DNA from 2 places in the Shigella sp. SIG3 genome. Region 2 is predicted to be linked to the other one. Evidence: predicted binding sites of a transcription regulator. Region 2 holds the regulator's gene; the other holds the start of a gene.
The links. Region 2 encodes CRP, which controls carbon source genes, mostly activating them, when cyclic AMP is high. Its sites were predicted from a motif close to ATGTGANNNNNNTCACAT; they were not measured.
Positions count from the first base shown of each region.

Region 1: ompW (outer membrane protein OmpW) is a predicted target of CRP. The motif match lies at 2,865-2,882, and genes of this name have one in related genera.

Region 1 covers NZ_JBQZXE010000032.1:24,673-30,194, forward strand. Annotated here, with positions in the region: gene trpA (tryptophan synthase subunit alpha) at 1-322, shown strand, start outside; gene ACUU1I_RS08505 (con-10 family general stress protein) at 703-882, shown strand; gene ACUU1I_RS08510 (YciE/YciF ferroxidase family protein) at 968-1,468, shown strand; gene ACUU1I_RS08515 (ferritin-like domain-containing protein) at 1,514-2,020, shown strand; gene ompW (outer membrane protein OmpW) at 2,080-2,718, opposite strand; partial or broken gene ACUU1I_RS08525 (YkgJ family cysteine cluster protein) at 2,958-3,047, shown strand; gene ACUU1I_RS08530 (YciC family protein) at 3,075-3,818, shown strand; gene ACUU1I_RS08535 (septation protein A) at 3,848-4,387, shown strand; gene yciA (acyl-CoA thioester hydrolase YciA) at 4,492-4,890, shown strand; gene tonB (TonB system transport protein TonB) at 4,930-5,522, opposite strand, start outside.
Region 2 covers NZ_JBQZXE010000003.1:29,383-34,904, forward strand. Annotated here, with positions in the region: gene ACUU1I_RS01440 (hydrolase) at 1-207, shown strand, start outside; gene ACUU1I_RS01445 (YheU family protein) at 201-419, shown strand; gene ACUU1I_RS01450 (phosphoribulokinase) at 473-1,342, shown strand; gene ACUU1I_RS01455 (OsmC family protein) at 1,397-1,801, opposite strand; gene crp (cAMP-activated global transcriptional regulator CRP) at 2,103-2,735, shown strand; gene ACUU1I_RS01465 (YccS/YhfK family putative transporter) at 2,786-4,876, shown strand; gene argD (bifunctional acetylornithine/succinyldiaminopimelate transaminase) at 4,943-5,522, opposite strand, start outside.

The DNA.
Region 1 (5,522 bases), on a different contig from region 2:
GCTGCGCCAGATAGCCTCTTACGGTCGTGGTTACACATATTTGCTGTCACGAGCGGGCGTGACCGGCGCAGAAAACCGCGCCGCGTTACCCCTCAATCATCTGGTTGCGAAGCTGAAAGAGTACAACGCTGCACCTCCATTGCAGGGGTTTGGTATTTCCGCCCCGGATCAGGTAAAAGCAGCGATTGATGCAGGAGCTGCGGGCGCGATTTCTGGTTCGGCCATTGTTAAAATCATCGAGCAACATATTAATGAGCCAGAGAAAATGCTGGCGGCACTGAAAGTTTTTGTACAACCGATGAAAGCGGCGACGCGCAGTTAATCCCACAGCCGCCAGTTCCGCTGGCGGCATTTTAACTTTCTTTAATGAAGCCGGAAAAATCCTAAATTCATTTAATATTTATCTTTTTACCGTTTCGCTTACCCCGGTCGAACGTCAACTTACGTCATTTTTCCGCCCAACAGTAATATAATCAAACAAATTAATCCCGCAACATAACACCAGTAAAATCAATAATTTTCTCTAAGTCATTTATTCCTCAGGTAATTGTTAATATATCCAGAATGTTCCTCAAAATATATTTTCCCTCTATCTTCTCGTTGCGCTTAATTTGACTAATTCTCATTAGCGACTAATTTTAATGAGTGTCGACACACAACACTCATATTAATGAAACAATGCAACGCAACGGGAGAAATAACATGGCCGAACATCGTGGTGGTTCAGGAAATTTCGCCGAAGACCGTGAGAAGGCATCCGACGCAGGCCGTAAAGGCGGTCAGCATAGCGGCGGTAATTTTAAAAATGATCCGCAACGCGCATCTGAAGCGGGTAAAAAAGGCGGTCAACAAAGCGGTGGTAATAAATCAGACAAATCCTGATTCACCGTTAATTATTAATATCAGCTGATAAAGATAATTGCATCTGCGGGCCGTATGGCTCGCAGTGATTTCACTGGAGAAAAATATGAATATGAAGACCATTGAAGATGTATTTATTCAACTGCTTTCAGATACCTACAGCGCAGAAAAACAATTACCCCGGGCACTGGCAAAACTCGCAAGAGCAACATCAAATGAAAAATTAAGTCAGGCTTTTCATGCGCACCTCGAGGAAACTCATGGACAGATTGAACGAATTGATCAAGTTGTGGAATCAGAATCAAATCTGAAAATTAAGCGCATGAAATGTGTGGCAATGGAAGGTCTTATTGAAGAAGCTAATGAGGTCATCGAAAGTACCGAGAAAAACGAAGTGCGTGATGCCGCACTGATTGCCGCAGCACAGAAAGTCGAGCATTATGAGATTGCCAGTTACGGGACATTAGCGACGCTGGCTGAACAATTAGGTTACCGTAAAGCAGCGAAGCTTCTGAAAGAAACCCTGGAAGAAGAAAAGGCCACCGACATCAAACTGACTGATCTGGCCCTTAATAACGTAAATAAGAAAGCCGAAAATAAAGCCTGATATATGAATTTTAACTTTTAGTCATTTTATAAAGAGGACATTTTCATGAATCGTATTGAACATTATCATGACTGGTTACGTGACGCCCACGCAATGGAAAAGCAAGCCGAATCTATGCTTGAATCCATGGCCAGCCGTATAGATAATTATCCTGAACTACGCGCTCGTATTGAACAACATCTTAGTGAAACCAAAAACCAGATTGTTCAACTGGAAACTATTCTTGATCGTAATGACATTTCACGTTCAGTCATTAAAGATTCCATGAGTAAAATGGCTGCGCTTGGGCAGTCAATCGGTGGTATATTCCCTTCTGATGAAATAGTTAAAGGCTCTATTAGCGGATATGTCTTCGAGCAATTTGAAATCGCCTGTTACACCTCACTATTAGCAGCAGCAAAAAATGCCGGTGATACAGTCTCAATTCCGATCATCGAAGCGATTTTAAATGAGGAAAAGCAAATGGCCGACTGGCTGATTCAGCATATTCCGCAAACAACTGAGAAATTTTTAATTCGTTCTGAAACTGATTGCGTAGAAGCGAAGAAATAATACCCTTTATACCATGTCCTTATTGACCCCGTATATTACGGGGTCGTTTTTGTGCGGAATTAAAAACGATATCCTGCTGAGAACATAAACACCCACGGATCGAGGCGTACGCTATCGTGTTGCTGTGCACCGCCTAGCTTATAATTGGCGGTGGTATCGATATCCATGTACCACACTGACATGTTAACCAACCAGTCACGGTTAATCAGATAATCAACCCCCACCTGCCCGGCAGCTCCCCAGGAATCTTTCAGACTGAGATCGGAAAGCCCCGCCTCTTTGCCATGATCGTTAAATCCATTATCAAAGAAGGTGGTGTAGTTAATACCGGCCCCAACGTAAGGACGGAATTTGCTGCTGGCATCACCAAAATACCACTGCGCCATCAGTGTTGGCGGCAGATGGTGAACGGTTGCAATATCGCCGGTCGCCCGGGTGCCGATTTTATGGCGGAACGGCGTCGCTGCCAGTAATTCCACACCAATGTTGTCGGTCGCCATATAAGTAAACGTCAAGCCCAGTTGAGTGTTATTGGTCACGCTGAATCCACCCAGACTTCCTAACGTACTACCAGCACCTTCTGTTGGACGTACGGTTGCAGAACCTGCACGCATAAAAAATTCGCCTGCTTCATGCGCAAAGGCACTGCCAGAAAGAAGAGTTGTTACTGCCAAAGCCGCCACTGTTAACTTTTTCATATCCGCTCCGTCGTTATGGTTATAAAAACGTGACGAATATACCTACATTGGAGTAACAAATGATCCTACATAGATCACATTACATATGATAATTCACCATTTATTGATCTGGATTAATTTAGAAGTTGCATTGAGAATCCTGGTTAATGTGATTTAAATCAATTTTTAAATATTTTCTCTACGCAAATATTAACTCGATCGCCACTTGCCGCGGTTTGCCCACGCCTGAAGGCCAGCAATTACCTCCGCTTTACAAAGATATGCTTTTCCATACAAGACCTGATGCTGCCACCCGAGGCTTAACCAGGGTACAATTGCCCGCTAATTAACACCTGCATAAAACTCAAGGAGAGTGCATGTCTATCACGGCGCAGTCCGTATACCGTGACACCGGAAATTTCTTCCGTAATCAATTTATGACCATTCTGTTGGTATCGTTGCTATGTGCGTTTATCACAGTGGTGTTAGGGCATGTTTTCTCACCCAGTGATGCACAGCTTGCGCAGCTCAATGACGGCGTGCCCGTTAGCGGCAGTAGTGGGTTGTTCGACCTGGTTCAGAATATGTCACCGGAACAGCAACAAATTTTGCTGCAGGCTTCAGCGGCGTCCACTTTTTCAGAATTAATCGGTAACGCCATTCTCGCCGGAGGCGTAATATTAATTATCCAGCTGGTGTCTGCGGGTCAGAGAGTCTGTGCGCTGCGAGCTATTGGTGCCAGTGCGCCGATATTGCCCAAGTTATTTATTCTGATTTTTCTGACTACCCTTTTAGTACAGATTGGCATCATGCTGGTGGTCGTTCCGGGAATTATCATGGCCATTTTACTGGCCCTGGCACCGGTGATGCTGGTACAGGACAAAATGGGCATTTTTGCCTCGATGCGTAGCAGTATGCGGCTGACTTGGGCGAATATGCGTCTGGTGGCACCCGCAGTACTGAGCTGGTTGCTGGCAAAAACACTGTTGCTGCTTTTTGCCTCTTCTTTTGCCGCATTAACCCCGGAAATTGGTGCCGTACTGGCGAACACCTTGAGCAACCTGATTTCTGCCATATTGCTCATCTATCTGTTCCGCCTGTATATGTTGATTCGCCAATAACCTTAAGCATTTGATTACGGAATCGTAAAATGAAGCAGTTTCTTGATTTTTTACCGCTGGTTGTCTTTTTCGCGTTTTACAAGATTTATGACATCTATGCGGCTACTGCAGCGCTGATCGTCGCCACGGCGATTGTGCTTATCTATAGCTGGGTTCGCTTTCGTAAGGTTGAGAAGATGGCCCTGATCACTTTTGTTCTGGTGGTCGTCTTCGGTGGCTTGACGCTGTTCTTCCACAATGATGAGTTTATTAAATGGAAGGTTACAGTCATTTATGCTCTGTTTGCGGTAGCCCTGTTAGTCAGCCAATGGGTGATGAAAAAGCCGCTAATTCAGCGGATGCTGGGTAAAGAACTCACGCTGCCGCAACCGGTATGGTCGAAGCTAAATCTGGCCTGGGCTGTTTTCTTTATCCTTTGCGGTCTGGCAAACATCTACATCGCATTCTGGCTGCCGCAAAATATTTGGGTCAACTTTAAAGTCTTTGGCCTGACCGCCCTTACCTTAATCTTCACATTGTTAAGCGGTATCTATATCTACCGCCACATGCCGCAGGAAGATAAATCCTAACCAGACTGCCAGTCCTTCGGGGCTGGCGCTGTATCTCCTCTGTTCTCCTCAGGAAAATCATAGTAGCATCGCGCCTGTGATTTTCCTTTTAAGTCGGTTTTACCATGTCTACAACACATAACGTCCCTCAGGGCGATCTTGTTTTACGTACTTTAGCCATGCCCGCCGATACCAATGCCAATGGTGACATCTTTGGTGGTTGGTTAATGTCACAAATGGATATTGGCGGCGCTATTCTGGCAAAAGAAATTGCCCACGGTCGCGTAGTGACTGTGCGGGTTGAAGGAATGACTTTCTTACGGCCGGTTGCGGTCGGCGATGTGGTGTGCTGCTATGCACGCTGTGTCCAGAAAGGGACGACATCGGTCAGCATTAATATTGAAGTGTGGGTGAAAAAAGTAGCGTCTGAACCAATCGGGCAACGCTATAAAGCGACAGAAGCATTATTTAAGTATGTCGCGGTTGATCCTGAAGGAAAACCTCGCGCCTTACCTGTTGAGTAATAGTCAAAAGCCTCCGGTCGGAGGCTTTTGACTTTCTGCTTACTGAATTTCGGTGGTGCCGTTAATTTTAAACAGGATATTCACCACAATCCCACTGCCTGGCTTACCCGGCTCATAACGCCATCTGCGCATCGCATTTTTCACCTCACGCTCAAACATGTTCGCAGGCTTGGCTGAGAGGATTTGTACGTTATCCACGCGACCATCCGGCGTGACGTCAAATTTAACTTTAACCTGCCCTTCAATGCGCAATGCCTGTGCTCGTGCCGGATACTGCGGCTGATTACGGCTTAATGCGCGTGGTCCTGAAGCCACACTGGTAACCGGCTTGCTGGTTGCAGCCGTTGCCGTACTTGATGTGGGGCGCGCGGGTGCCGTATTTTCAAACGGTGATGCCGGACGCGACTCTACGGGTTTGACATCGCGTTTTGGCTGCTCCTGTACCTTTTTCACCGGCTTCGGTTTTGGCTTAGGTTTCGGCTTCGGCTTTTCAATGACCACCGGTGCTTCTTTTGGCGGTTCGGGGATCGGCTCAGGTTCCGGTTCTGGCTCTACCACCGGCTCCGGTGGCGGCTGAACGGCTTGTGGCGGTTCGAGATCAGCAGGCGCAACCATCGTGACAGAAATTGGTT
Region 2 (5,522 bases):
CTGATTATTCACGCCAAAGACGATCCGTTTATGGATCATCAGGTGATCCCAAAACCGGAAAGTCTCCCCTCGCAGGTGGAGTATCAACTGACTGAACATGGCGGTCATGTTGGCTTTATTGGCGGTACATTACTTCATCCGCAAATGTGGCTGGAGTCACGCATTCCTGACTGGTTAACAACGTATCTGGAGGCGAAATCATGTTGATTCCGTGGCAAGACCTCTCCCCCGAAACGCTGGAAAATTTAATTGAAAGCTTTGTGTTACGTGAAGGCACCGATTATGGTGAACATGAGCGTACACTTGAACAGAAAGTCGCCGACGTCAAACGCCAGCTACAGTGCGGAGAAGCGGTGCTGGTATGGTCGGAACTGCACGAAACGGTCAATATTATGCCGCGCAGTCAGTTTCGCGAATAACCTGCAACCGTCGGCGGACGAGATAATAGTGATAGCTAAGTCATGGAGTTACTATGTCTGCCAAACATCCGGTCATTGCGGTAACAGGATCCAGCGGCGCGGGGACCACCACCACCAGCCTCGCGTTTCGTAAAATATTCGCGCAGTTAAATCTGCATGCAGCTGAGGTGGAAGGCGACAGTTTTCACCGTTACACCCGCCCGGAAATGGACATGGCGATCCGCAAAGCGCGCGACGCCGGGCGGCATATCAGCTACTTCGGCCCCGAAGCGAACGACTTCGGCCTGCTGGAACAAACCTTCATTGAATACGGTCAGAGCGGCAAAGGGAAATCTCGCAAATATCTGCATACCTACGACGAAGCCGTACCCTGGAATCAGGTACCGGGAACATTCACCCCCTGGCAACCTTTACCAGAACCCACTGATGTACTGTTTTATGAAGGTTTACACGGCGGCGTAGTCACGCCACAGCATAACGTTGCGCAGCATGTGGACTTACTGGTCGGCGTAGTGCCTATCGTTAACCTTGAGTGGATTCAAAAACTGATCCGCGACACCAGCGAGCGCGGGCACTCACGAGAAGCAGTGATGGACTCGGTAGTGCGTTCAATGGAAGACTATATCAACTACATCACACCGCAGTTTTCCCGCACCCATCTTAACTTCCAGCGCGTTCCCACCGTCGACACTTCAAACCCGTTCGCGGCAAAAGGTATCCCGTCGCTGGATGAAAGCTTTGTGGTGATCCATTTTCGTAATCTGGAAGGGATCGATTTCCCTTGGCTGCTGGCGATGTTGCAAGGCTCATTCATTTCCCACATCAATACGTTAGTGGTACCTGGCGGCAAAATGGGGCTGGCAATGGAATTAATTATGCTGCTGCTGGTGCAACGATTGATGGAAGGAAAGAAAATCGAGTAACTTTGCTATTATGCCGGATAAAATACTATCCGGCTTCACAACGGGATAGTTAAGTCACGCGGCAACCACTTCATACGAGTGAGTAATATTCACCGCTTTTTCCAGCATCAACGCCACTGAACAATATTTCTCGGCAGAGAGATCAACCGCACGCGCAACCGCTGCGTCTTTCAGGTCGCGACCGGTGACGATAAAATGCAGATTAATGTGCGTAAACAGGCGTGGTGCCTCTTCGCGGCGTTCAGAGGTCAATTTTACTTCACAATCGACCACATCCTGACGCCCTTTTTGCAGGATCGAAACCACATCGATGGCACTGCAACCACCCGCCGCCATCAACACCATTTCCATCGGACTTGGTGCTTTATCGCCTGAGTTGCCGTCCATTAAAATCTGGTGACCAGAGGCGGATTCGCCCAGAAAAGTTAACCCTTCGACCCACTTCACTCGCGCTTGCATTTTTGCTACTCCACTGCGTCAATTTTCCTGACAGAGTACGCGTACTAACCAAATCGCGCAACGGAAGGCGACCTGGGTCATGCTGAAGCGAGACACCAGGAGACACAAAGCGAAAGCTATGCTAAAACAGTCAGGATGCTACAGTAATACATTGATGTACTGCATGTATGCAAAGGACGTCACATTACCGTGCAGTACAGTTGATAGCCCCTTCCCAGGTAGCGGGAAGCATATTTCGGCAATCCAGAGACAGCGGCGTTATCTGGCTCTGGAGAAAGCTTATAACAGAGGATAACCGCGCATGGTGCTTGGCAAACCGCAAACAGACCCGACTCTCGAATGGTTCTTGTCTCATTGCCACATTCATAAGTACCCATCCAAGAGCACGCTTATTCACCAGGGTGAAAAAGCGGAAACGCTGTACTACATCGTTAAAGGCTCTGTGGCAGTGCTGATCAAAGACGAAGAGGGTAAAGAAATGATCCTCTCCTATCTGAATCAGGGTGATTTTATTGGCGAACTGGGCCTGTTTGAAGAGGGCCAGGAACGTAGCGCATGGGTACGTGCGAAAACCGCCTGTGAAGTGGCTGAAATTTCGTACAAAAAATTTCGCCAATTGATTCAGGTAAACCCGGACATTCTGATGCGTCTGTCTGCACAGATGGCGCGTCGTCTGCAAGTCACTTCAGAGAAAGTGGGCAACCTGGCGTTCCTCGACGTGACGGGCCGCATTGCACAGACTCTGCTGAACCTGGCAAAACAACCAGATGCTATGACTCACCCGGACGGTATGCAAATCAAAATTACCCGTCAGGAAATCGGTCAGATTGTCGGCTGTTCTCGTGAAACCGTGGGACGCATTCTGAAGATGCTGGAAGATCAGAACCTGATCTCCGCACACGGTAAAACCATCGTCGTTTACGGCACTCGTTAATCCCGTCGGAGTGGCGCGTTACCTGGTAGCGCGCCATTTTGTTTCCCCCGATGTGGCGCAGACTGATTTATCACCCCGATATCAACTATGCACTTCGACAAACGCTGGTGCTATGTTTGCCCGTGGCCGTTGGGTTAATGCTTGGCGAATTACGATTCGGTCTGCTCTTCTCCCTCGTTCCTGCCTGTTGCAATATTGCGGGCCTTGATACGCCTCATAAACGTTTTTTCAAACACTTAATCATTGGTGCGTCGCTGTTTGCCACCTGTAGCTTACTGACACAGCTGCTACTGGTAAAAGATGTTCCCCTGCCCTTTTTGCTGACCGGATTAACGCTGGTACTTGGCGTCACTGCTGAGCTGGGGCCATTGCACGCAAAATTGCTTCCTGCATCGCTGCTCGCCGCCATTTTTACCCTCAGTCTGGCGGGATACATGCCGGTCTGGGAACCATTGCTCATCTATGCGTTGGGCACTCTCTGGTACGGATTGTTTAACTGGTTTTGGTTCTGGATCTGGCGCGAACAACCGCTGCGCGAGTCACTAAGTCTGCTGTACCGTGAACTGGCAGATTATTGTGAAGCCAAATACAGCCTGCTTACCCAGCACACCGATCCTGAAAAAGCGCTGCCACCGCTGCTGGTGCGCCAGCAAAAAGCGGTCGATTTAATTACTCAGTGCTATCAGCAAATGCATATGCTTTCCGCGCAAAACAATACCGATTACAAGCGGATGCTGCGTATTTTCCAGGAGGCGCTGGATTTGCAGGAACATATTTCGGTCAGTTTGCATCAGCCGGAAGAGGTGCAAAAACTGGTCGAGCGTAGCCATGCGGAAGAAGTTATCCGCTGGAATGCGCAAACCGTCGCCGCTCGCCTGCGCGTGCTGGCTGATGACATTCTTTACCATCGCCTGCCAACGCGTTTTACGATGGAAAAGCAAATTGGCGCACTGGAAAAAATCGCCCGCCAGCATCCGGATAATCCGGTTGGGCAATTCTGCTACTGGCATTTCAGCCGCATCGCCCGCGTGCTGCGCACCCAAAAACCGCTCTATGCCCGTGACTTACTGGCCGATAAACAGCGGCGAATGCCGTTGCTTCCGGCACTGAAAAGTTATCTGTCACTAAAGTCTCCGGCGCTACGCAATGCCGGACGACTCAGTGTGATGTTAAGCGTTGCCAGCCTGATGGGCACCGTGCTGCATCTGCCGAAGTCGTACTGGATCCTGATGACGGTATTGCTGGTGACACAAAATGGCTATGGCGCAACCCGTCTGAGGATTGTGAATCGCTCCGTGGGAACCGTGGTCGGGTTAATCATTGCGGGCGTAGCGCTGCACTTTAAAATTCCCGAAGGTTACACCCTGACGTTGATGCTGATTACCACCCTCGCCAGCTACCTGATATTGCGCAAAAACTACGGCTGGGCAACGGTCGGTTTTACTATTACCGCAGTGTATACCCTGCAACTGTTGTGGCTGAACGGTGAGCAGTACATCCTTCCACGTCTTATCGATACCATTATTGGTTGTTTGATTGCTTTCGGTGGTACCGTCTGGCTGTGGCCGCAGTGGCAGAGCGGGTTATTGCGTAAAAACGCCCATGATGCTTTAGAAGCCTATCAGGAAGCGATTCGCTTGATTCTGAGCGAGGACCCGCAACCAACGCCACTGGCCTGGCAGAGAATGCGGGTAAATCAGGCGCATAACACTCTGTATAACTCATTGAATCAGGCGATGCAGGAACCGGCATTCAACAGCCATTATCTGGCAGATATGAAACTGTGGGTAACGCACAGCCAGTTTATTGTTGAGCATATTAATGCCATGACCACGCTGGCGCGGGAACACCGGGCATTGCCACCTGAACTGGCACAAGAGTATTTACAGTCTTGTGAAATCGCCATTCAGCGTTGTCAGCAGCGACTGGAGTATGACGAACCGGGTAGTTCTGGCGATGCCAATATCATGGATGCGCCGGAGATGCAGCCGCACGAAGGCGCGGCAGGTACGCTGGAGCAGCATTTACAGCGGGTTATTGGCCATCTGAACACCATGCACACCATTTCGTCGATGGCATGGCGTCAGCGACCGCATCACGGGATTTGGCTGAGTCGCAAGTTGCGGGATTCGAAGGCGTAATACAGGCTAAACCATCGGATAAGGCATTCACGCCGCATCCGACATATTTTGCCTGATGCGTCTTATTTACGCCCCAACCACCTTCGCCACCGCGTGGGCGAAACGTTGCATCCCCTCATCGATATCCGCATCTTCCACCACCAGCGACGGTGCTAAACGCATCACATCCGGTCCGGCATTCAGCACCATTACGCCAACCTCTGCACCCGCATACAGGAAATCACGCGCCCGACCTTTGTAGTGTGGTTTCAGCTCCGCGCCAATTAACAGCCCCATACCGCGAATATCGCTAAACACATCGTACTGCTGATCGATCTTCTGCAAATGGTCAACAAAACGCTGGCGTTTCGCCTGAATGCCTTCCAGCACTTCAGGGGTATTGATGATATCAAACGCCGCGCCCGCTACTGCACAGGCCAGAGGATTACCGCCGTAGGTGGAACCGTGAGAACCAGGATGAAACGCAGAAGCAATTTCCGCCGTGGTCAGCATGGCGCTAATCGGGAAGCCGCCGCCTAACGCTTTCGCAGAAGTCAGAATATCCGGCGTCACACCGTAGTACCTGTAAGCAAACAAATCGCCAGTCCGCCCCATCCCGCACTGCACTTCATCAAACACCAATAATACCTGATGTTGATCGCACAGC